DNA from 2 places in the Chromohalobacter sp. 48-RD10 genome. Region 2 is predicted to be linked to the other one. Evidence: predicted binding sites of a transcription regulator. Region 2 holds the regulator's gene; the other holds the start of a gene.
What was found. Region 2 encodes PhoB, which activates phosphate uptake and scavenging genes when phosphate is short. Its sites were predicted from a motif close to TGTCATANNNNTGTCANA; they were not measured.
Positions count from the first base shown of each region.

Region 1: a site for PhoB is predicted at 6,523-6,540, ahead of OP496_RS06205 (sigma-54 dependent transcriptional regulator). Genes of this name have one in related genera too.

Region 1 is NZ_JARANX010000003.1:267,230-279,103, forward strand. Features, by position in the region: gene panD (aspartate 1-decarboxylase) at 92-472, opposite strand; gene panC (pantoate--beta-alanine ligase) at 506-1,357, opposite strand; gene panB (3-methyl-2-oxobutanoate hydroxymethyltransferase) at 1,357-2,148, opposite strand; gene folK (2-amino-4-hydroxy-6-hydroxymethyldihydropteridine diphosphokinase) at 2,261-2,761, opposite strand; gene pcnB (polynucleotide adenylyltransferase PcnB) at 2,742-4,160, opposite strand; gene OP496_RS06205 (sigma-54 dependent transcriptional regulator) at 5,047-6,411, opposite strand; gene gluQRS (tRNA glutamyl-Q(34) synthetase GluQRS) at 6,584-7,459, opposite strand; gene dksA (RNA polymerase-binding protein DksA) at 7,531-7,968, opposite strand; gene sfsA (DNA/RNA nuclease SfsA) at 8,218-8,964, shown strand; gene metW (methionine biosynthesis protein MetW) at 8,966-9,565, opposite strand; gene OP496_RS06230 (homoserine O-acetyltransferase) at 9,565-10,725, opposite strand; gene OP496_RS06235 (YggT family protein) at 10,786-11,376, opposite strand; gene proC (pyrroline-5-carboxylate reductase) at 11,411-11,874, opposite strand, start outside.
Region 2 is NZ_JARANX010000003.1:66,147-78,020, reverse strand. Features, by position in the region: gene yccS (YccS family putative transporter) at 1-1,568, opposite strand, end outside; gene OP496_RS05265 (hypothetical protein) at 1,678-2,037, opposite strand; gene OP496_RS05260 (HU family DNA-binding protein) at 2,129-2,401, opposite strand; gene OP496_RS05255 (FAD-dependent oxidoreductase) at 2,552-3,712, opposite strand; gene OP496_RS05250 (chorismate lyase) at 3,831-4,379, shown strand; gene ubiA (4-hydroxybenzoate octaprenyltransferase) at 4,412-5,305, shown strand; gene phoB (phosphate regulon transcriptional regulator PhoB) at 5,430-6,119, shown strand; gene phoR (phosphate regulon sensor histidine kinase PhoR) at 6,125-7,444, shown strand; gene fhuF (siderophore-iron reductase FhuF) at 7,474-8,232, opposite strand; gene OP496_RS05225 (TonB-dependent siderophore receptor) at 8,371-10,476, opposite strand; gene OP496_RS05220 (AraC family transcriptional regulator) at 10,694-11,716, opposite strand; gene OP496_RS05215 (superoxide dismutase) at 11,735-11,874, opposite strand, start outside.

The sequences.
Region 1 (11,874 bases), 200 kb from region 2:
TCAGAATAGGTGAGTACGGTGTTGCGCGACAATCGGGTAATGGGCGTAGATCGCCGATATGAGCGGGTATACCGGCGTAATGTGATGGAGATCAGGCGAACTGCACGGGGATGGCGTGACTGGTATGGCTGATGCGATTGCCTTCCTGCAGGTAGACGAGCGCGGGCTGGTGGGCGTCGAGCTCGTGTTCCGCGTAATGAGCGTAGCTGCAGATGATGATGCGGTCGCCGACCTGGGCCTGATGCGCGGCGGCTCCATTGATGGAAATGAGGCGCGAGCCGGCTTCACCGCGAATCGCGTAGGTCGTGAAGCGGTTGCCGTTTTCCACGTCGTAGATCTGAATCTGCTCGTTTTCGCGAATACCGGCGAGATCGAGCAATTCGCCATCGATCGCGCAGGAGCCCTCGTAGTCGAGCACCGCGTGCGTAACACGAGCCATGTGGAGTTTGGCCTTGAGCATGATGGTGTACATCGTGGGAACCTCGTAGTGGTCTCGTGCTGGTACTCAGCGCGGTAAGTCGACCGTTAGATTGTCGATCAAGCGGGTGGTGCCGAGGTGCGCGGCGACGAGCAGGATCGCCTCGCGGGTATCCAGCGCGACAGGCCCCAGATCCTGAGTGCGACGCAGCTCCAGATAATCGGGTTTGAAGCCCTCCGCGGCGAGGCTCGCCAAGCCTTCGCGCAGTGCCGACGCCGGAGGTTTGCCGCCTTGTAGGGCGTCACGTACCTGGCACAGGATGCGATGTAGTGCCGGGGCGCGCTGACGCTCCGTAGTACTCAGATACGCGTTGCGTGAGGAGAGCGCCAGGTCGTCTTCGCCGCGCTGGGTGGGCACGCCGACGATATCGATCGGGAAATGCAGGTCAGCGACCATCTTGCGGATCACCGTCAACTGCTGGTAATCCTTGCGCCCGAAGTAGGCAAGATCGGGCTGCACGAGATGAAAGAGCAGGCTGACGACCGTGGCCACACCGGTGAAATGCCCGGGCCGGTTGGCGCCGCACAGTCCTTCCGACACTTGGGGCACACTGACCTGGGTGTGATGATCGCGGCCCTGGGGATAGAGCGTCTCGGCACTGGGGGCGAAGACGATATCGCAGCCGTGGCTCGCCAGTGCCTGAGTATCGGCCTCGAGGGTTCGCGGATAGCGCTCGAAGTCCTCGCCGGCGCCGAACTGTAGAGGGTTGACGAAGATGGTGGCGACTACCACGTCGGCGTCACGGCGCGCGGCATCGACCAGGGCCAAATGCCCGGCGTGCAGATTGCCCATGGTTGGCACCAGGGCAATGCGCTGGCCGTCGCGGCGTTGGGGATTCAAATGGGCACGCAATTCGGCGATGTCGTGCAGCGTCAACATCAAAAACAATGCTCCTCGGCGGGAAACTGGCGTGTCTTGACGGCGTCGTGGTAGGCCGCGAATGCGGCCTGAATGCTGTCGTGGCCGGTCAGGAAGTTCTTGGCGAAATGCGGCGGCTGCCCATGCGTTACGCCGAGGATGTCATGCATCACTAGAATCTGGCCATCTACGTCGGGGCCTGCACCGATCCCGATCACCGGGACCTCCACTGCATCGCGCACGGCGCGTCCCAGCGCGGCGGGTACGCATTCGAGCAGGATCACCGACGCACCGGCGTCGACCAGCAACCGGGCATCGTCGACGATGCGCTGGGCATCGTCCTGTTCTCGGCCTTGCACCTTATAGCCGCCGAACTGATGCACGCTCTGGGGCGTCAGGCCCAGATGCGCGCATACCGGCACGCCTCGCCGCGTGAGTGCGCGCACATCGTCATGCATCCAGCCCGCACCTTCGATCTTGACGAGCTCGGCGCCGGCTCGCATCAGGGCGCCGGCATCGTGCAGCAGCTGGCGCGTGTCGGCGTTGCTCATGAAGGGCAGGTCGACCATCAACAGGCTGCGCTGCTTGCCGCGTGCCACGCAGCGTGTGTGATAAAGGATGTCGTCGAGCGTCACGGGAAGCGTGCTGGCATGACCCTGCAGCACCATGCCCAGTGAATCGCCCACCAGCAGCACATCGATACCGGCGTCGCCCGCATGCTGCGCGAACGAGGCATCGTAGGCCGTCAGGCAACTGAACGGTTCGCTGGCACGCTTGAAGGCATTGAGGTGGCTCAAGGTGACGGTTTTCATGAGACATTCCATGCTGTGGCGGCCCGCTCGGGCCTGGGAGAAGTGTTACCGCAAACGTTACCTCGGGGTGCCGAGAGTGTGGATCGGTAACACATCGGCTGCAACTCGACTTTTAGGGAAGAAGGCGGTGCAAGTCCGCATCATCGTGGTACTTCGCCAGGGTAGCGCTGGTCTTGCCTGAAATCGTTACCTGTGGCGCGAGTTCCGCCAGCGGGACGAGTACGAAGGCCCGCTCGTACATAGCCGGATGAGGGAGCGTCAGGCGCGGCGTTTGCCATTCGAGATTGGCGTAAAGCAAGAGGTCGAGATCCAGCGTGCGCGGTCCCCAATGGCGTTGGCGCACCCGGCGGTGGCGTTGCTCGAGTGCCTGCAGTTGATCGAGCAAGGCCAGCGGCGAGAGTCGTGTGAATACGCAGGCAACGGCATTGATGAAGTCGGGTTGATCCTGGGGGCCCACCGGCGCTGAGGCATATAGGGAAGAATGCCCCGCCAAGTGGGTCAGCGGCAGGGCATCGAATTCGTTCAGCGCGCGCGAGACATGCTCGCGCGGCCTGTCCAGATTGCTGCCCAGGCCGATATAGGCCGCTACGCGATCACTCCTGGCGTCCGTCATTGCCTTGCTCGGAGGATGGGGTGCGCCGGCGCCGACGACGACGCCGCTTGGGGCGGTCGGACGTGCCGGCCGGAGAACCACTGGTCTTGGCGATCAGGCGTGCTTGCTCGTGGTCGTCGCCTTCCTGGAAGGCTGTCCACCAAGCACCGAGCCCGGGGTCGATCTCACCGGCGCTCTCTCGCAGCAGGAGGAAATCATAGGCGGCGCGGAAACGGGTATGCTCCAGAGTCTGAAAGGCGCGTTTGCCATGACGCTTGGGCAAGCGTTGCTGAAGGTCCCAGATTTCCCGCATCGGCATGCTGAAACGCTTGGGGATCGAAGTGTGCTGCAGTTGCCGCGAGATGCTTTGCTGCGAGGCGGTCTGTTGCGCGGGGATCGGCGGCATGCCGTCACTCTCGAGACGCTCGGCGCGTAGCCGCATGCCGGGCCACAGCATGGCACCGTACAGAAACGCCGGCGTGACGGGGCGTTCTTCCTGGATGCGCCGATCGGTGTTGATCAGGGCCTGTTCGATCAGCGGCTTTGCCCACGTGCGTTCCGCGATGGCCTCCTCGGCCTCCGGGAGCAGCATGGCGAACAGGCCATACTCGCGGAGCAATTCGAAGGTACGCAGTGCTTGTCCGGACAGGAAGAGCTTGAGGACCTCCTCGAACAAGCGTGCCGGAGGGATCTGCAACAGCAAGGGGGCCAATTCGAGAATCGGTGTCTCGGTGCTCGGCTCGATATCGAAGTCCAGTTTGGCAGCGAAGCGCACGGCACGCAGCATGCGCACCGGATCCTCGCGATAGCGCACCTCGGGGTCGCCGATCAAGCGCAGGGTGCGGGCTTCGAGATCGTTCACACCGTCGGCCCAATCGTGAATCGAGAAGTCGGCGATGTTGTAGTAAAGCGCATTGACCGTGAAGTCGCGGCGTAGCGCGTCTTCCTCGATGGTGCCCCAGACGTTGTCACGCAGCAGCAAGCCGTCGTCGGATTGCTGGGAATGCGCGGTGTCTTGATCGTCGCCGGGCCGACCACGGAAGGTTGTGACTTCAATGACCTCGCGGCCGAAGCGCACATGGACGATACGGAATCGGCGCCCGATGATGCGTGAGTTGCGAAACAGCGTACGTATTTCTTCCGGCGTGGCATCGGTGGCGATGTCGAAGTCTTTGGGGACTTTACCGAGTAGTGAGTCACGCACACAGCCACCTACCAGGTAGGCTTCATGGTCGGCATTGTGCAGACGATACAGCACCTTGAGGGCACTTTCGCTGAACAGGCGCCGCGATACGTCGTGCTGATCACGCGGGATGACGCGCAATGTGGGTGTGGAGTGGCCGGAAGGCTGTTGGGCGCCAAACAGGGTCTTCAAACGTTCACCGGGGCGTTGGAGAAAGCGGGTAAATCCTTTGAACATGCGTCGTTAACGACTTGCGGAGAGCGAAGTTGCTAGTGTAAGCCGACACTCCTTGGCTTGCAAAGGATGTGGCGTGATGGGAATCGAGAACGAGCCAGGGCAAGAAGTAGGTGGGAATGCATCATTAGAAAGGGGAGACCCGGTGGGCCTCCCCTAAGTATGCTGTGCAGCGTCCTTGCTGCTGTTTCTTCTTCGTGATGGCGCATCGCCTTGAATACGCACCACAGTCACCAATGAGGTCGGGCAGGCAAGCAGTATTATTGTTGTTGTGACTCTTCCCGCGTGGTGACCACCTCGTATTCAAAACAATAATCCAACCACGACGACATCGTTTCTCCCGACGTTTTGTTGTTGTTGTCGGGATGCTTCGGGCGAGGGCATTGTTCTTGTTGGGCCTCGCATGAAGCGTCGCGTCCTGGTTCGGTTCCGGATATCGACCCTCTTGTTGTTGTTGGCGGTCGACTCGCATTGCGTCTCGTTTGTTGTTGTTGGCGATTCGCTTGCGATGTTCAAGCTCGACGTTGTTGTGTTTGTTATTACCGATGTCGGGCTGAGCACCTGGGACGTACGTTATTGTCGTTGTTCGTGCGCCACGGGCGTCCGGCTGTTGTTTTTCTTGATCTATATATTGCAGTGGTCGTGCCACCATTTGTTTTCTTCTTTTTAATCAGTGTTTTATAGTTTTTTATGAAAGTTCCCTGCGTTCTGAAGAAGCTTGGTGTTACCGAAATTGCCGCATAACGGGGCATCTCTTGTGTGGGATGGTAACAACTGGTGCATTGGCCTCGTCTCAATGGCGTATAGGGTCTCTAAAAAGGCCGAGAAATGCGCTTAGACCATAGTCGCGACAGGGGCAAAAGGCGCTCGGCGTCGGCATTAAGCGATCTCACCCTAGACGGCGGGCGTTCTTCTTGCGTGGAATTCCCAGGCGCTGGCGACGCTCCCACAGGCACTTGCGGCTGATGCCCAGCTTCTGGGCAAGCTCGGTTTCACTCATCTGCGTCTGATGCTCGAGCACGAAATGCTGGAAATAGTCTTCCAGGGAAAGGTCGTCGTCGAGCACGTCCTCCTCCTCGGGGGCGGCGGAGGGTTCGGGAGATGCAGAGACCGGCTCCTGTCTTCGTTCCATTGGGAGGCCGAGGTCGTCGGGGTGGATAAGGTGGCCCTCGGCGAGAATGACGCCGCGCTCCAGAGCGTTTTCCAGCTCGCGCACATTGCCAGGCCAGGCGTAACCGAGGATGTCGCGGCGTGCGGCACGCGATAAGCGCAATCCCGGTCGTGCATGACGGGTACAAGCACGTTCGAGCAGAACCTGGGCAATGGAGAGAATATCGTCATCGCGTTCGCGAAGCGGTGGCAGCTCGATCTGCATAACATTGAGTCGATAGTAGAGATCGAGCCTGAATTCGCCGCTGCGCGACAGCGAGTGCAAGTCACGGTGCGTCGCCGCGATCAGGCGCACATCGACGTAACGCGTCTCCACCGAGCCGATACGCCGGATCTCGCCTTCCTGAAGCACCCGTAACAGGCGGGCCTGAGCGTCCAGAGGCAACTCGCCGATCTCGTCGAGGAAGAGCGTGCCGCCATCGGCGGCCTCGACCAGGCCGGTGCGTGCGCTGTTGGCGCCTGTGAAGGCGCCCTTTTCGTGGCCGAAGAGTTCGGATTCGATCAGGGTTTCGGGAATCGCGGCGCAGTTGACGCAGATCAGCGGTGCCTTGGCGCGGCGGCTCTGGCGATGCAGAGCGCGCGCGACCAGTTCCTTTCCGGTGCCCGTCTCCCCCTGTACGAGCACGGTGACGTCGGCGGGTGCCGTCTTGCGGATACGTTCGTAGACACGCTGAATGGCGACGCACTCGCCGATCATGCCACGGGGAACGCCGCTAGGGGCGGCGGTTTCCTTGGGCGCCGGGTGTGACAGCACGCGTGACACGGTCGCCAGGACGTCATCGTCATCGACGGGTCTGGCGACACAATCGACGGCGCCTTCCTTGAGCGCGACCACGGCCTTGCGCAGGCTGGCGTGGTCGGTCATGACCAATATCGGTGTCGGGGCGCTCAGCGCGAGCATCTGCGTGCCATCTTCTCCTGCCAAGCGCAGATCGCAGATCACCAGGTCGAAGGTCTGCGGCGCCAGCGCCTGGGCCGCGTCGAGCGATGCGGCAGTCGCGACGCGGTACGCCTGACGCTCGAGCAGATCCTTCAGGGTCTGGCGCGGCGTGTCTTCGTTTTCGACGATCAGGATTCGGCTCATGGGCCTCATGGTCGCGTGAATGCATGGGGAGTGGTCGAGCGCCGGCTCATGCGACGATCAGTTGGCCTGTATCCTGACGCCTGCCGGCTGGGCGAATCAAGCCAAGGGGTGTGCGACCATGGCATGACAAGAGCACTGTCGAGGCATCGGATGCACGTGCGGGGGCGGGCTTTCAGTGCTCATTCGCTGTCATGTGACGCAGGTGTTCGGGACGCCAGGCCGTGATTGCTGCGTCGAGCTGATCGGCTACGCAGGCGTGTGCCATTTCGCGTGGCGGTTGCTGACCGAGTCGCTGCAAGGCGTGGTGCAGGGTGTGGCGTATTCCGGCTTCATTGGTCGGCAGCGCTGGGGCAAGATTCTGCTTGGAGAGCTTCTGGCCGTTGTCACCGAGCACCAGAGGAAGGTGCAAATAGCGCGGTACCGGGAATGCCAATGCATCCTGCAATTGACGCTGCCAGGGAGTGTTGTCGAGCAGGTCGGCGCCGCGCACCACGTCGGACACGCCTTGATCGGCGTCATCGACGATCACCGCGAGCTGATAGGCCCAGAGGTCATCCTTGCGCTTGAGGACCACGTCGCCCAACTCGGCGGGGTCGAAGCGTTGATGACCCAGGCGCCGGTCTTCCCATTCGACGGGGCGCAGGCCAAGATCGCTTCGTAGTCGCCAGGCCAGGGGGCGCTCGGGACTCAGCGGTCCGTGCCGGCACCAGCCGGGATAGGTGGCATACTCGCGCCATTCCTTGCGCGAACAGCTGCACGGGTAGGCAAACCCCCGCTCAACGAGACGCTCGAGCGCTGCCTGGTAGTGCGCGTGACGCTCGCTCTGGTAGTGCACGCTGCCATCCCAGGTCAGGCCGAAGGCCTCCAACTGTTGGACAATGGTATCGGCGGTGCCTGCAGGGCAGCGTGGCGGATCGATATCCTCGATACGCACGAGCCAACGCCCCTGGGCGTGGCGTGCGTCGAGAAAGCTCGCCAGGGCCGTGATCAGGGAGCCCAGATGGAGGGGCCCCGAAGGTGTCGGTGCGAAACGACCGATATACGACATGACTGGCGTGACCTGCGCAATGACAAACGGGCACCCGAAGGTGCCCGTCGATAGAGTGTTCAGGGACGGTATCAGCCGCCGAGTTGCTTTTCCTTGAGCTCCGCCAGCGTCTTGCAGTCGACGCAGAGCGTGGCGGTGGGGCGAGCCTCGAGGCGGCGAATGCCGATCTCGACGCCGCAGGCTTCACAGAAGCCATAGTCGTCCTCATCGATATTTTCGATGGTCTCGTTGATTTTCTTGAGCAGCTTGCGCTCACGGTCACGGGTGCGCAACTCCAGGTTGAAGCCTTCTTCCTGGGTGGCCCGGTCGGCCGGATCGGCGAAGTTGTTGGCCTCTTCCTGCAGGTGGCGCACCGTGCGATCCACCTCTTCCATGAGCTCCTGTTTCCAGATGAGCAGGATTTGGCGGAAGTGCGCGAGCTGCTGCTCGTTCATGTATTCTTCACCCGGCGCCGGCTCGTACGGGGTGAATTTTTTCGGCGCTTCCGATTTGATTTCCGCTACTGGCATGGGACTGCCTCATTACGCAAGTGACTTGGGCCGATGCCTGGCCAGGGTAGGGCTTGGGCGCCCGCCCGAAGCCCTGCTTATTTAGCGGAAAAGTGCAGGCTTTGCAACCACCCTAGGCGATAAAATGACGCATTCGGATCTCGGTCAAGACGCTGGAGCGCGCGCGTTACGCCGCCACGCGGCCGCTCTTATGAAAATGTGATTTTTTGTCCCACGCGGTGATGCGTTAGCGACCCAAGAGGGGAAGATGTGGAATACACGCAACTGACGCCCGGTATTCTGGTGCGTCGTTACAAGCGCTTTCTGGCCGATGTGCGATTGGCGTCGGGCGAGGAGGTGATCGCGCATTGCCCTAATACTGGCTCCATGCGAGGCGTCAACGTCCCCGGGTGTCGCGTCTGGCTCTCGCCGAGTCGTAACCCCGCGCGTAAGCTGGCCTGGACCTGGGAATGGATCGAGCTGCCCATGCCCGGCGCGGCACCGGCCTTGGTCTCGGTGCACACCGGGCGCGCCAACGCGTGGGTCGAGGAAGCCCTGAGCACTGGGCGTATCGCCGAGCTGGCGGGGTATACAACGCTCAAGCGGGAGGCGAAGGTCGAAGGCGCACGGCTCGATTTTCGCCTCGCCGAGGCACGGCAAACGATCCATGTCGAGGTCAAGCAGGTGACGCTGCGTGAAGACGACGGCCATGGCTATTTCCCCGACTCGGTCAGCGAACGTGGTCGGCGGCATCTGGAGAGCCTGGCGGCGCGGGTCGCGATGGGCGAGCGCGCGGTACTGCTGTTTTGCGTGGCACATACCGGGATCGACACTGTGGCACCGGCCGGGCACCTCGACCCTGTCTATGCCGAAACGCTGCGTCGCGTCGCCGCCCAGGGAGTTGAGGTGCTGGCGTATGGCGTCAGCGTCATCCATGACACGGCCGGCGTACCTTGCCAGGCGATATTGACCCGGCGGCTGCCGGTGGATCTCGAGCGGCAGCCGCCGAGCGTCTGAGTCAGCGTGAGGCGCGGGTGACGCGGAAGATTGCCGTCTCCCCGCACAGGTTGGGCCACAGCCGCGAGCTCCAATGCGGCTCGTGGTCGCCGTTGCCGACGCGTTGATCGACGATGGTCAGGCCCTTGTCACGGCATAGCTGGCCGAAGTCGCGAAACGTCGATAGGTGGATGTTGGGTGTGTCGTACCAAGCATGGGGGAGCGACTTGGACACCGGCATACGGCCCTGAAAGCCGAGATACAGGCGGTGGCGCCAGTAGGCGAAGTTGGGGAAGGCGATGATGCATTCCCGGCCTACGCGCAGCATTTCGTCGAGGGTGCGGTCCGGGCGCTGCAGAGCCTGAAGTGCTTGCGTCATGATTACCAGGTCATAGGCGTCATTCTCGACGTTGCTCAGGCCGTCATCGATGTCATGCTCGATGACGCTGACACCACGTTCGATGCAGGCGGTGATGCCGTCGGGGTCGATCTCCAGCCCATAGCCGACGACCTGCTTGTCACGCGCCAGGGCGGCCAGCAGTGCGCCGTCGCCGCAGCCCAGGTCGAGCACGCGTGCGCCTTGCGGGACCCAGTCGTGGATCAATTTGAGATCGGCGCGCATCAGGTCGTCTCCTCGAGCTGCAGGTCGCGGGCAGCGCGACGCATGAATCCGCCGAACACTGCCTCGTAACGCGGGTGCGGCAGCAAAAATGCATCGTGGCCATGCGGCGAGTCGATGCTGGCGTAGCTGACGGTCTTGTCGGCGCGCATCAGGGCGTCGACCAGCTCCCGTGAACGCGGCGGTGCGAAGCGCCAGTCGGTGGTGAAGCTGACCACCAGGAACGGGCATTGCGCCGGTGCCAGCGCCGCCGCCAGATCGCCGCCGTGCAGGGCGGCCGGGTCGAAGTAATCCAGCGCCTTGGTCATCAGCAAATACGTATTGGCATCGAAGCTGGTGGAAAACGTATCCCCCTGATGGCGCAGGTACGATTCGACCTGGAACTCCACGTCATAGCCGAAGTTGAGCTGATCGGTACGCAGATCGCGGCCGAACTTGGCCCCCATCGAGTGTTCGGACAGATAGGTAATATGGCCGATCATGCGGGCCAGCCTGAGTCCGCGTTTGGGCACCGTACCGTGCTCCTCATACCAACCGTCATGGAAGTCGGGATCCGAACGAATTGCCTGGCGGGCGACCTCGTTGAAGGCGATGTTCTGCGCCGAGAGGCGTGGCGTGGCGGCGATGACCACGGCGTTGGCGATGCGCTCGGGGTATGCCATCGTCCATTGCAACACCTGCATGCCGCCGAGGCTGCCGCCGACCACGGCGGCGAAGCGTTCGATGCCCAGCCGGTCCGCCAGGCGTGCCTGGCTATGCACCCAGTCGGCCACCGTCAGGACCGGGAATTCGGGTCCCCAGGCGCGCTGGGTCTCGGGGTTGGTCGATGCAGGGCCAGTACTGCCGTGGCAGCCGCCGAGGTTGTTGATCGACACGACGAAGAAGCGCTCGGTGTCGATTGCCTTGCCGGGACCGATATACGCGTCCCACCAGCCGGGCTTGCGATCTTCCATATCATGGAAGCCGGCGGCGTGGTGATGGCCGGAAAGCGCATGGCAGATCAGCACCGCGTTATTGCGTTCGGCGTTGAGCGTGCCATACGTCTCGTAGATCAGAGTATAGTCGGACAGCGTCTTGCCGCCGGCCAGTGCCAGCGGGGTATCGAAGTGCGCCGTTTGCGGCGTAACCAGACCGACCGAGTCGGGAGGTAGCGTATCGGGCATCGTGTGTATCGGTTTCCGTGTCCAGCGTGGGGCGCGCGACGGCGCCAGGGTCGTGAATGTTCAGAAGCCTACCAGCATGCCAGGCAATCCCGCCGCACGGGCGAGGGCGCCGACGACGAGGCTATCGACCAGATTGATGGCGATGAACACCACGATGGGCGACAAGTCGATCATGCCCAGCGGGGGGATGACCTTGCGCACTGGGGCCATAATCGGTTCGACCACTTGGTGGACGAGAATGGCGCCGGGATGGCTGGCCTGTGGCGCGACCCAACTGAGAATGATCATTATGATCAGGGCAAAGAAGTAGATGTCGAGAATGGCGCTCAATACCCCGGCCAGTGATGCCACCAGCACGCCCTGAATCGGCGGCATGCCGATGCCGGCAAGCTTGAGCAGTACGAAGATGGTGATGGCCTTGATCAGCAAGCCCGCGACCAGCGAGGCGGGATCGAAACGTCCACGCGGGCAGAAAATGCGTTGTAACGGCGCGACCACTGGACGCGTGGCCTTGATCACCGCCTGGCTGACGGGGTTGTAGTAGTCGGCGCGCGAAAACTGCAGCAGAAAGCGCAGCATCAAGACGAACAGATACACATTGATTAGTGTGTTGACCAGCATCAAGCCGGCGCTTCCTATTTGGCTGCCCATGGGGCTCCTCCGTGTCGAATGGGTGAAGGGGGATTCAGTCGCGGCTCAGTTCGTCGGCCAGCTCACGGGCGCGTGTCGCGCAAGCTTGCGTGGCGTTTTCGAACAGCATACGCAGGCCGTCGTCCTCGAAGCTATTGATGGCGCGTTCGGTGGTGCCGTTGGGCGAGGTCACGCGGCGGCGCAACTCAGCTGGCTCGAATTCGCTTCCGCGGGCCATGCTGGCGGCGCCGTAAGCGGTTTGCAGGGCCAGACGGCGGGCACTGTCGGCGGGCAAACCGAGCTTCTTGCCGGCGTCCTCGAGTGCTTCCATGATCAAGAAGAAATACGCCGGTCCGCTACCCGACACGGCCGTGACGGCCTCGAGAAGCGTCTCGTCGGCGACCCACTCCACGAGCCCTACGGCTTCCAGCAGCGAGGTGGTCAGTTGCCTCTGCTCCTCGCTGACGCGGGCGTTAGCGTAAAGCCCCGAGGCACCCTGGCCGACCAGGCTGGGGGTAT
Region 2 (11,874 bases):
GTATCGAACAGACGCGGCCAGATCAGCACGAAGCCATCGCCGACCTGATTGAAGCAGCACAGCACCATCAGCGTGATGGCGGCCGTCGCGAGCGTGTAGTGATGCGCACGGGTGGCGAAAAAAGCAACGCCGGCGGCCACCGCGATCAATGCCTGGATAGGCTCGGTGGGAAACAGCGTGATCAGCGCCCAACCGGCGACCAGCCCCAGCACCGTGCCCTGGATACGCTGGCGCAGGAAACGCCGCGTGGCGCCGAAATTGGGCCGGCACACGAACACGCTGGTGAGCAGGATCCAGTACCCCTGGGTGGGATGAATCCAGTGCAGCAAGCCATAGCCCACCACCAGCGTCACACTCAAGCGTAGCGCATGGCGAAACACCGGTGACGCCAGGCTGACATGTGCCTGGAGACGTTCGGCGACGTCGCGCAGCCCGCGGGGCGAGCGGTCGAACAGACTGCTGTCCTCGTGATCGGCTCGCGCATCGGGATTGTCGGCACCAGCCAGCTTGTCTTCCAGCGTGGCGAGGTTATCGGCCAAGGCCGACAGCGAGCTCAGCAGGTCACGCCATTCGTCGCGTCCCTGGGCATGCAGGTTGTTCAGGGATGCGTTGAAATCTTCCAGCGCCTGGGCACTGGGACCGTGATCGAAGGGGCGGTCGAGAAGCAACGCACGACTCAAGGCCTTGCAGGCACGCCCTTGCTGATCGAGCAGACGCTGGGCGCGAAAGAGGATATCGTGATGGAAGAATGCCTCGGCCAGTTCCCCATACGGATAATGCGAGGAACTCGCCCGCTCGTGGATGTCCTGCGCGATAAAGTAAAGCCGCAGGTAGCGATTGAGTTTGCGCCCCCCTCGCTGGCCTTCGAGGCGTCGGAAGATCATTTCCTTGCTCTGGTTGAGCGCCGCCACCACGCGGCCATTCTGCTGGGCCAGCGCCAGGCGCTGCTGCTCGATATCCAGCCCTCTCAGCGGCTCGAAAAGCGCCGACTTGAGGCGTAAGTAAACGCCCAGCTCGCGAAAGACATGCGCCAGGCTCAACCTGAGTGGATGGCGCGAAAACAAGGCGCACCACACCACCGAGATCGCCCCGTACCAGGCCGCACCCGAGACCAGCAACAACGGCTCGCGCCACAGCTCGCCCAGCGCCACACCGCCATGCTGCTCGAGACTGATCATGGTGTAGATGGCGAGAATCAGGGTCGCGGTGGCGATGGTCGCATAGCGCTGTCCCACGGCACCAAGCATGGTCATGCCGAAACTCGACACCCCAAGGCCCACTGCAAAGATCGTGGGATGCGCAAACGTCAGCTCCACCGACACTGCGGCGACGGCGAAACACACCAAGGTCACCAACAACGCCTGCAGACGCCCCTGCCAGGTATCGTCGGTCTCCGCCAGGGCACTGGCGATGATGCCCAGGAACAGCGGGATCAACTTGCCCATGTCGTCGAGATACCAGCACAGCGCCATGACGCCGGCCAGAGCGATGAACACACGCAAGCTGTAAGCAAAGGACTCGAGAGTCCAGAGGCGTCTGAGCGGTTGAGTCAACGACGTCGGCAGCATATCTCTCGGTCGGACGATAACAAGCCAGGAAGTCGTACAATGCACGACACTACGACATTAGTATAACGAACCCGACCGAGCCAGGGCGACTTACATCGTGTGGCGGATACTAGCGCAAGTGCTTGAGCAATCCCTGTAGCCGATCCAGGTCGCGCGAATCACCGACCAGACGCAAACGACCGCTTTGCAAACCGTCGAAGAACGCACGCGCGGTGGGGCGCTTGAGAAACGCCACGCCGGCACGGGCATCGCGAAAGCGCAATTCCAGATCAAGATCGATCGGTAAGCTCGGCGCGTCCTCGATGGCCTCGGGGCGCATGCGGTAATGGCGCGCGAGGCTGAGATCCTCGGTGGCGACGCCCCAATCGAAGCGCTGCATGTCCGAGAGCCTTTGCTGAAAACGCGGATTGCGACGTCGAGCACGCTTGAGCATGACACCCAACAGCCACAGCATCAGACGCAGTTTCATGCACGCCTCGCCACTTGGAAAAAGAAGGGAAAGGAGAAGCAATTGCACGGAGCGCCGGTGGATAGATGGCCCGAACACTCCGTGCCATCACTCACTTCACGGCGTCCTTGAGCGCCTTACCGGGCTTGAACGCCACGGTCTTGCTCGCCGGAATGGTCAGCGGCTTGCCCGTCTGCGGATTCTTGCCGGTGCGCGCGGCACGCTCGCGGACGGTGAAGGCACCGAACCCGATCAGCGAGACATCCTGGCCCTTGGAAACGGTACCTGTGATCTCATCGAGAATGACATTAAGGACCTGACTGGCCTTGTCCTTGGAAAGATCAGCACGATCAGCGATCGCCGCAGCGAGTTCTGGCTTGCGCATAAAGCCCTCCTGGTTTGGCAACGAATACGACATCTCTTTGATATCGCTTGTTGTTTTTCAATGAGCGAAACGAGCACCACGCCATCGGCGCAGCGCTGACACTACCCACCTGATGCGCCATACCGGTATCCACCAGCATGACGACCCAAGCTAGGGTAGCAACGGCGGGGCGATCCGCGCCAGCTCGACTTTCCGACGTACGCAAGCCCCTGTCAATGCAAACCCCAGCAAATGGCCGTTTTCATCCTCGGCGAGCGCACTGAGATCGTCGCCCTCGCCCTCGATCCGCCAACGTGCCGGTGCTTGGCGCGGCGGTAGTGACACCACCGGGCACGACGGGGTCTTGACCAATACCGGCCAGGCGCCGTAAGCGACCGGCGTCGACGTCCCGGTCAGGGTCGCCGCCAGCGCCTTGGCGCTGGCCTGCAGCGGTTGCACGTACATGGCGTTGAGCCCCGCCACACAGGCGCAATCACCCAATGCATGGATGCCCGGCTGCGCGCTCGCCAGGTAACGATCCGTCTGGATACCGGACTCGGAAACGGCGAGCCCGGCGGTATCGGCCAGCGCGGTACGCGGCGAGAGGCCGGTGGCAATCAATACCAGATCGGCGGACAACACCTCGCCATCGTCGAGCACCAGCGAGACTGCCTCGTCATCACGATGGAGCTGTGCGAGGCTACGTCCCAGGCGCAGGTCGGCGCCCGCCTTGCCCAGAGCGGTCCCCAGCACCTGGCCCAGCGGCAGCGGCAGAAGACGCGTCAGCGGCGTTTGTTCAGGGGCGACCAGTGCCACGCGATGGCCCCCGGCAAGCAGATCGTCGGCGAACTCGCAGCCCACCAGTCCGGCGCCGACGATCGCCACGCGCGCAGTGCCGCCATGGCGCGACAAGACGGCATGAAAACGCCGATAGTCGTCGAGATCGTTGATGGTGAAGACGCGATCGCGCACGTCGTACGCCACCGTGAAGGGCACGCTGGGCGCTGCCCCGGTGGCCAAGACCAGTTCGCCGTAGGGCAGGCGTTCCGCACCGATGGCCAGCGTCTGCGCTCGCGGGTCGATGGTATCGACCCGCGTGTGCGTACGCATGGTCAGCTGAAGCGCATCGGCCACCTCGAGGGGGGAGCGCATCACCAAACGCTCAGGGTGCATTCCCTTGGCAAAGCCCGTGGACAAAAGCGGTTTCGAATAGTCAGAGCCGCTATCGGCAGTGATCAGAGTGATGGCGCGCCGGGCATCGCGAGCACGTACCTGCCGGGCCAGTCCCAGACCGGCCATGCCGCTGCCGACGATGATCAAAGGGTCGCTCATTGGCGCCTCTTGCTACGCATGAAGAAGGGTGACGACGCGGCGATACGACAGCGCGGACGCTGCAATAACGCATCGTACACGCATGATACACTAATGTACTTTGAGCCTGATCTTACGCATGACACACAACCGTTTCAGCGCTAGCCCACACTGGCTGCCGGCCGCCGCCCAGCGCCCCCGCATGAGCCCCGCTTGGTGGCGTTGGGTAGCTTCGCGCGACTCGCTGACCGCACGCCTGCGCGCTGCCAGCACACAGCCCTTCGGAGTACGGCTGCTCGCTCAGGGAATCAGCCGCCCCCGGCGCGACGAAGCCCGGGCGCTGGGGCTCGACCCCCGGGCCCGTATCTGGCGGCGCGAGGTCATGCTGATGCTGGGCGAAACACCGTGGGTCGCGGCACGTTCGGTGGCCCCGCTAACGTCGCTCCACGGCGTGCGGCTGCAGTCGCTGGGAACACGTTCGCTGGGCAGCTGGTTGTTTCGCCAACCCGGCCTGGAACGCGGCCCTATCGAGATCATTCGGTCGCCGGCTCCCACGCTCGTCACGGCACACGGTCGCGCCGCGCCCTGGGGACGGCGCTCCGTCCTGCGCTTGGGGCGTACATCGATTCTCGTCCAGGAGTTCTTTCTCGACGCCATGGACGCTGACCTCGCGTTGTCATCACGCTAAGCTGACCATTCACGTTTCCACAGGAGAGCCCGATGTCCGCCGATTCATCCGACGCCGCGCGCCCCACCGGCCTGGCCCGCGTGCCGGATTTCCTGCGCCTGACGCGTCTGGACCGCCCCATCGGCACCTGGCTTCTGATGTGGCCGACGCTGTGGGCGCTATGGCTGGCGGCCGAGGGCGTACCCGAGCGCGGCACGCTGCTGATCTTCGTTATCGGCGTGTACGTGATGCGTGCCGCCGGTTGCGTGGTCAACGATTACGCCGACCGACATTTCGATGGCCACGTCAAGCGTACGCGTGACCGGCCATTGGCCACCGGGCGCATCTCCGAGAAGGAAGCCAAGGCCACCTTCACGATACTGGTGGTGATTGCCTTCGGCCTGGTCTGCCTGACCAATCTGCCCACCGTGCTGCTGTCATTCGCGGCGCTGGCGCTGGCGGCCACCTATCCGTTCATGAAGCGCTATACGCATTTCCCGCAGGTAGTGCTGGGGGCGGCCTTCTCGTGGGGTATTCCCATGGCATTCATGGCCATTCAGCACCAGGTACCGCTCGAGGCGTGGTTACTGCTGGCCGCCAACATCGCCTGGACGGTGGCCTACGACACCGAATACGCCATCGTCGACCGCGACGATGACCTCAGGGTAGGGATCAAATCCACGGCGGTCCTGTTCGGCCGCGCCGACCGGTTGATCATCGGGTTGTTGCAGGCCCTGACCGTGGTGCTGCTCGCCTGGATCGGCCTGCGTCTGGCGCTTGGCGGGTTCTTCTGGCTGGGGCTGGCCGCCATGGTGGCGATTTTCGTCTACCAACACTATTTGATTCGTTATCGTGAGCGCGACCCTTGCTTCCGCGCCTTCCTCAACAATCATTGGGCCGGGCTGGTGACCTTCGCGGGCATCGCCCTGGCGTTATGGCCTATATGACGCTATGAACTATAGGTAAAGAACGCGATTGTCACGAAAATGTCACATTAGCGCGTTGTAATCGTCATGCCGATGTCATTCATGAGTGATTCGTTTCATCGCGATCCGCAAGAGGCCCACGCCCATGACCGCCAAGACAGTGCTCATCGTCGATGACGAGGCGTCCATCCGCGAAATGATCGCGGTGGCGCTGGAAATGGCCGACTACCGCGTGTTGGAAGCCGACAACGCCCAGGCGGCGCACGCCATGGTGGTCGACGATCAACCCGATCTGCTGCTGCTGGACTGGATGATGCCTGGCACCAGCGGCATCGAACTGGCGCGACGTCTCAAGCGCGATACCACCACCGCCGAGCTGCCGATCATCCTGCTCACCGCCAAGAGCGAGGAAGACAACAAGATTCAGGGATTGGAAGCCGGCGCCGATGATTACATCACCAAGCCGTTCTCGCCGCGGGAACTGGTGGCACGCCTCAAGGCCGTGCTGCGACGTACCACGCCCACCGGGGTCGAGGACACGGTGGAAATCGACGGCTTGCGTCTCGATCCCGTCAGCCACCGGGTCAGCGCCAACGGCGAGGCGCTGGACGTGGGCCCCATCGAGTATCGGCTCCTGCAGTTCTTCATGACGCATCAGGAACGCGCCTACACCCGCAGCCAGTTGCTCGACCAGGTCTGGGGTGGCAATGTCTACGTCGAAGAGCGCACCGTCGACGTGCATATTCGCCGCCTGCGCAAGGTGCTCGGCGATGACCACCAACACCTCATCCAGACGGTACGCGGCACCGGTTATCGCTTCTCCACCAAGGAGTAGCGCACGTGTACTATTGGACCAATGAACTGTGGCGTCTGGCGTACCTCGTCATCGGTCTCGGTGTCCTCGGGTGGCTCTTCGGCGAACCCGGCTGGGGGCTGGCCGCCGGTCTGGGCCTCTACGTCTACCTGCATCTTCGCCATTTGCGTGCCCTGTATGTCTGGCTGACCCAACATCCACATGACACGCCACCGGTTGGCGCCGGGGTCTGGGGCGACCTGTTCGATCGCCTCTACAAGTATCAGAAGATCCAGCGTCAATCGCAGGCTCGCCTGCGCGATATCATCCGCCGCGTACAAGACTCCTGCGAGGCAATGCGCGATGCCGTGGTCATGCTCGACCATCACGGCGACCTAGAGTGGTGGAACAGTGCCGCGGCCCAGATGCTCGGCTTTCAAACCCCCCATGATCGCGGCCAGCACATCACCAACTTCCTGCGCGACCCGCGCTTCGTGGCCTATTTCAATGCCCGCGATTACCGCGAACCGCTGACTTTGGCCTCGCCGATACGCGATGATGTGACGCTGCAATACCAGGTCACGCTGTTCGGCGACGACGAGCGCTTGGTCATGGCGCGTGACATCTCGCAACTGCATCGCCTCGAGCAAATGCGACGCGACTTCGTGGCCAATGTGTCGCATGAGCTGCGCACCCCGCTCACCGTGTTGACCGGTTATCTCGAGACTTATCTCGATCAGGCCGATCAACTACCATCGCGCTGGCAGCGCGGCCTCGGCCAGATGCAGGAACAGACCCAGCGTATGCAGAACCTGGTCGAGGACCTACTGCTGTTGTCGAAGCTGGAAACCGACGAGACCCGCGACGATCCGGCCCCGCTGGACATGGCCACGCTGCTGGAAAACATTCGCGATGACGCTGCCAACCTCTGCGCGGGCAGTCATGAGATAGCCCTGGACATCCACACCGACCATTGCCTGCTGGGTGACGAAGGCGAGATGCGCAGCGCCGTTTCCAACCTGGTCTTCAATGCCGTGCGTTACACACCGCCGGGAAGCACCGTCACGCTGCGCTGGAAGCCCTGGAAGGAGGGTGCTGCGGTAGAGGTCGAGGATGACGGCGACGGTATCGACCCGGTACACCTGCCACGCCTCACCGAACGCTTCTATCGCGTCGACAAGGGGCGCAGCGCCGCCAACGGCGGCACCGGCCTGGGGCTGGCCATCGTCAAGCATGTGTTGCTGCGCCACGACGCGCATCTCGACATCGACAGCCCCCCCGGCCAAGGCGCGCTTTTCCGCTGTGTCTTCCCCGCCACGCGCGTGCGCACCGCCCCCAAAGAACGGCGTGCCGTGGGTAGCGACTAACGTTGCCAGAAAAACACCTGCTCGACATATCAGCCGTTGGCCACGCGTCGTGGCGGTTGGGTTTCAGTCTTCTCGCGACATGCCAACGGGCAGTTGCCGCAGTAGCCGAGTCCGGGGAGAAGATAGCGAATGCAGCAGACACGCCGGATGGACTCGATGTCACCTTCACTGCTTTCATAATAGCGAATGGGGCGAAACAGCGGATTACGCTTGCCATCGGCCAATTCCCGCAGAGTCATCAGACGCCCGCCCGTATCGGCCCGCGCCTGGCCACCGGGCAAGGTATAGAGCTGGGAGATGAGGTAGTCATAGTAGTGGCCGAGATTGCCCCATAGTGCGCGGGGCGCGATACCGGTATGCTCGGCCATGCAGGCAATCGCCGGCCCCCAGGTGTCGCGTATCATGGGAAGAAAGCGCGTTTCGGCCTGAGTGGCGACGAGCGGTGTGCCGGTGTCTTCGACGACCAGTGCCTCGATGAGCATATCCTCGCCGAGTACCAAGCCCAGACGCGATAGCTCGAGCGGTAATTGTCGCTCCGCCAGCAGGTTGTGCGCCGCTCCCAGATAGGTAGTGAGCGCCAGGAAATACTTCGACCACAGCGAGATCACGGCGCGAGAATCGCCATGCTGATGCTCGGCGCCATAACGCTTGAGGATCTGTGTCATCCCGGGCTCGGAGAATACATCTCGCGCCGCCCAGGTCGTCGCTGGCGCCTGGTCCCAGGTGACCAGCTTGCGATCCATCCCTTTCAAGGGACCGGCATAAAACCGATCAAGCAGCACTGACATCGAAAGCTTTCCTGTGGCGAGGCCAAGTGGAAGGCGTGGGCCAGATACCCACGCCAAAAAGCGTAAATGAAAACCACTCGCGATTCAATCGTGCCAAGGTCTTGTCTGCAAAGTCGTCGAGCGATGGCTAGGCAGGGCCTAGAAGTCGTAGGTCAGGCTCGCACGTACATTCCGCTCCGCTCCAAAATAGCAGTGCTGAAGCGAATTGCATGAGGCCACGTACTCCTTGTCGAAGACGTTGCCCACATTGAGCTGCACCTGCATGCCCGGCATCCCCATCTGGCTCATGTCATAGCCCAGCATGGCATCGACCAGCGTGTAATCGGGAACTTGCTCGGTGTTGGCACGATTCGCTTGGATATCAGCGTAATAGCGCACCCCGAGGCCGGCATCCAGACCTGCGAGCGTATCGCCTTGGAAGGCATAATGGCCCCACAGGCTAGCCTGGTGACGCGGGGCGTAGATGGCGTGACTGCCTTCTTCGCTATCCACATCGCTCTTGGTGTAGGTAATGTCGGTGTAGCTATAGGCGGCCTGCAAACGCAGTCCCTCGGTCAATTGCGTGCGGGCTTCCAACTCCAGGCCTTGCGACTCGATCTCGCCGATGGAGCGATAAGGGTCGGTGGGTTGCTCCTTGGTGGCGACGTTTTCCTGCGTGATGCGGAACAGCGAGAGGCTATAGCGATCCTGAGTGCCCGGCGGCTGGAACTTGAGGCCGGTTTCCCACTGTTCACCTTCCATCGGCTCCAGTAGATCGCCTTGGGCATCGACAAAACTGGTCGGCGTGAAGGCCGTATTGTAGCTGACATAGGGCGCGACACCATTGTCGAATAGATAGAGTGCGCCGGCCCGGCCACTGAACTGGGTATCGTCTAGCTTGCTTTCGCTGTCGTTTAGATTATCGGTGTTCTTGATTTCGACCCAGTCGTAGCGGCCGCCTAGCGTGAGATGCCAGCGATCGAAGGCCATCTGGTCTTGCAGGTAAACCCCCGTCTGGGTCAACTCATGGCGCTCATCGTTGGTCGTGGTTATATCACCCACGACATCTGCACCATATTGCGGATCGAACGGATTTATATTGGGAAAAGCGCCCGACTTATAAACAACGTCATTCTCGCGATTCTGATAATCAAGCCCCATCAACACAGTATGGTCGATGAAGCCACTGTGGAGCTTGGCTTCTACCTGGTTATCAATGGTCCAGGCCTCGAGCGACTCTTCGGCACCAAAATAAGAGCGCTTGAGTTCATTGCTATTCCCGTCGACCCAGACATTCTGCCCTATCAAGTTGTTTGAACCGTCATAAAGGTATTCGGCTTGTTGGGCGACTTGATCCATATCGACATCGGCGTTCAGATAGCGCACCTTCTGGCGCGCGGTCCAGGCATCGTTGAAACGGTGCTCGAGGCTGTAACCGAACATACGCTGGGTCCGCTCGAACTTGTCGTAATCCTCCTCGCCATCGAAGAAGTTATTGCTGATCTTCTGGCCATTGTGGCTTTTCACCGCCCCCTCGTAAGGTACGCCGGAATGATAGCCGCCTTCCGGATCCTTTTGCAGATAGGCCATGAACGACAGGGTCGTATCGTCGGTGACATCCCAGGTCATCGAGGGTGCGATGGCGTAGCGCTCTTCCTCGACCGAGTCGAACTGGGTATCCGCACCACTTGCCAAGCCCACCACGCGATAGGCGGCACGTCGCTCATCATCCAGCGGCCCCGTGACATCGAACGCCACGCTGCGCTGGCTATTGTTGCCCACGCCAAAGCGCAGCTGCCGATGTGTCTCGAATTGCGGTTGCTTGCTGGTCAGCGCCACCAGGCCCCCGGGAGACGAGCGCCCGTAAAGCACCGAGGCCGGCCCCTTGACGATTTCAGCACTCTCCAGGAAGTAAGGATCGATCACCATCGAGCTGTAGCCATTGGTGTCCCCCATCACCTTCAGACCATCGAGGTAGGTATTGCTGAGACTTCCATCAGAGAAGCCCCGCATGACGAGATAATCGTAACGGTTCGATGCGCCCACTTGGTTGGAGTATACCCCTGGCGTATATTTCACGGCATCGCCAAGTGTGCGGGTGTCGCGTTCATCCATCTCCTCGCGATCGATGTTGGAAACGGACTGCGGCGTTTCGATGATCGGCGTCTGCGTCTTGGTGGCAGCCTCGCCCGACACTGTCACCGTGGACAGATCCACGGCATCGCCGTCATCGCTTTCGGATTGCGCCCACGTTGTCGTGGGCATGAACAATACGCCCGCCAGGCACGCGCAGAAAAACCAGTGGGGATGCAATGTGCGACTCATGAAAACGGCTCCTCGCTCTCGTCCTCGGGTCGCGGTCGACCCATTTCTTATGGAGAGTGAGAATTATTAACTTTTAAGAGTCGTTCTGCTTATGATCAATGCCGAAAAATCTATGCGCGACGCTGCAAGCGACCTCGCGGAGGAACTTCTGTCATCATTAAGGCGTAATCACGACCCCAGCCGGGGGTAGACGCTGGTGTAACGCACGCGGCGATAGACCGTAGCGCTGCTTGAAGGCAGTGGCAAAGTTGCTGGCATGCCGATACCCCACCCGTGTCGCCACGTACTGCACGCTATAGCCTTCCCGGAGCAGCGCATGGGCCATCTCGAGGCGACGTTGACGCAAACATTCGAAGACCGACTGGCCATACGCCTGGCGAAACTTGTCACGCAATGCGCTGGGGCTCATGCAGGCCAGCTGCGCCAAGGACTCGATGCTATGCGACGCCTCAGGGTGTTCGTGCAGGCATTCACGCACACGTGCCAAATGGTGGCGGTCACGCCTCCCCAGGCGGCGATCCTGCTGGGGAGAGGTTCCCCGGGCCGCCAAACCGTGAGCCATCAATTGCAGCGCCAGACCCTCACCGAGCAAGGCATGCTGCTGTGCTTCCTCCGGTGGTGCATTCAGCCAATCCTCGAGCGACAACCAGACGCCTTCGGGCAAGGACAAGCGCCACGCCCCACTGGTGGTGTTGTCGAGCAATTCGACCAGTAGCGCAGCCAAGTGCGTGTGCGACGTACGTACGGCATCCAGCAAGGTGAGATTGATCGCACGCAGGTGCTGCCCACCGGCATGACGCGCACTCAACGTCTGATGTCCGGCGTGCGTGAGCATTAGCGCTTCACGCGGTGCCAGAGCGAAATACTGCTCACCGTGCGACAGTTCCGCGCTGCCCTCGAGCATGACGATGATCGACACATGCGCAGGCGCGTCGGCCAAGGCATGCGTTTCGTAGGTATGGTGGATCGTGAGACGCGAACCGACGAGACTGACACCCACGGCAGGACGACATTCATCGACCCAGCCCTCGGCCACCGGAGTGAACGCGGCGTCGGTGCGGTTCAAGGAGGGGAAGCGGTGATACAAACGATAACGGCGCTCGAAAGCGCCGAAATCTGCCATGGTCAGGCATTGGGCCGGTACTGAGACATCGTTCGTCATGCCTGTTGCCGGGCCCATGACATACTCCCGATAGGCTTACGCAGTGGCTTCGGCGTAACGACGCGCCACTTCGTCCCAATCGACGACCTCGAAGAAGGCCTTGATGTACTCGGGACGCTTGTTCTGATACTTGAGGTAATAGGCGTGTTCCCACACGTCCAGCCCCAGAATCGGCG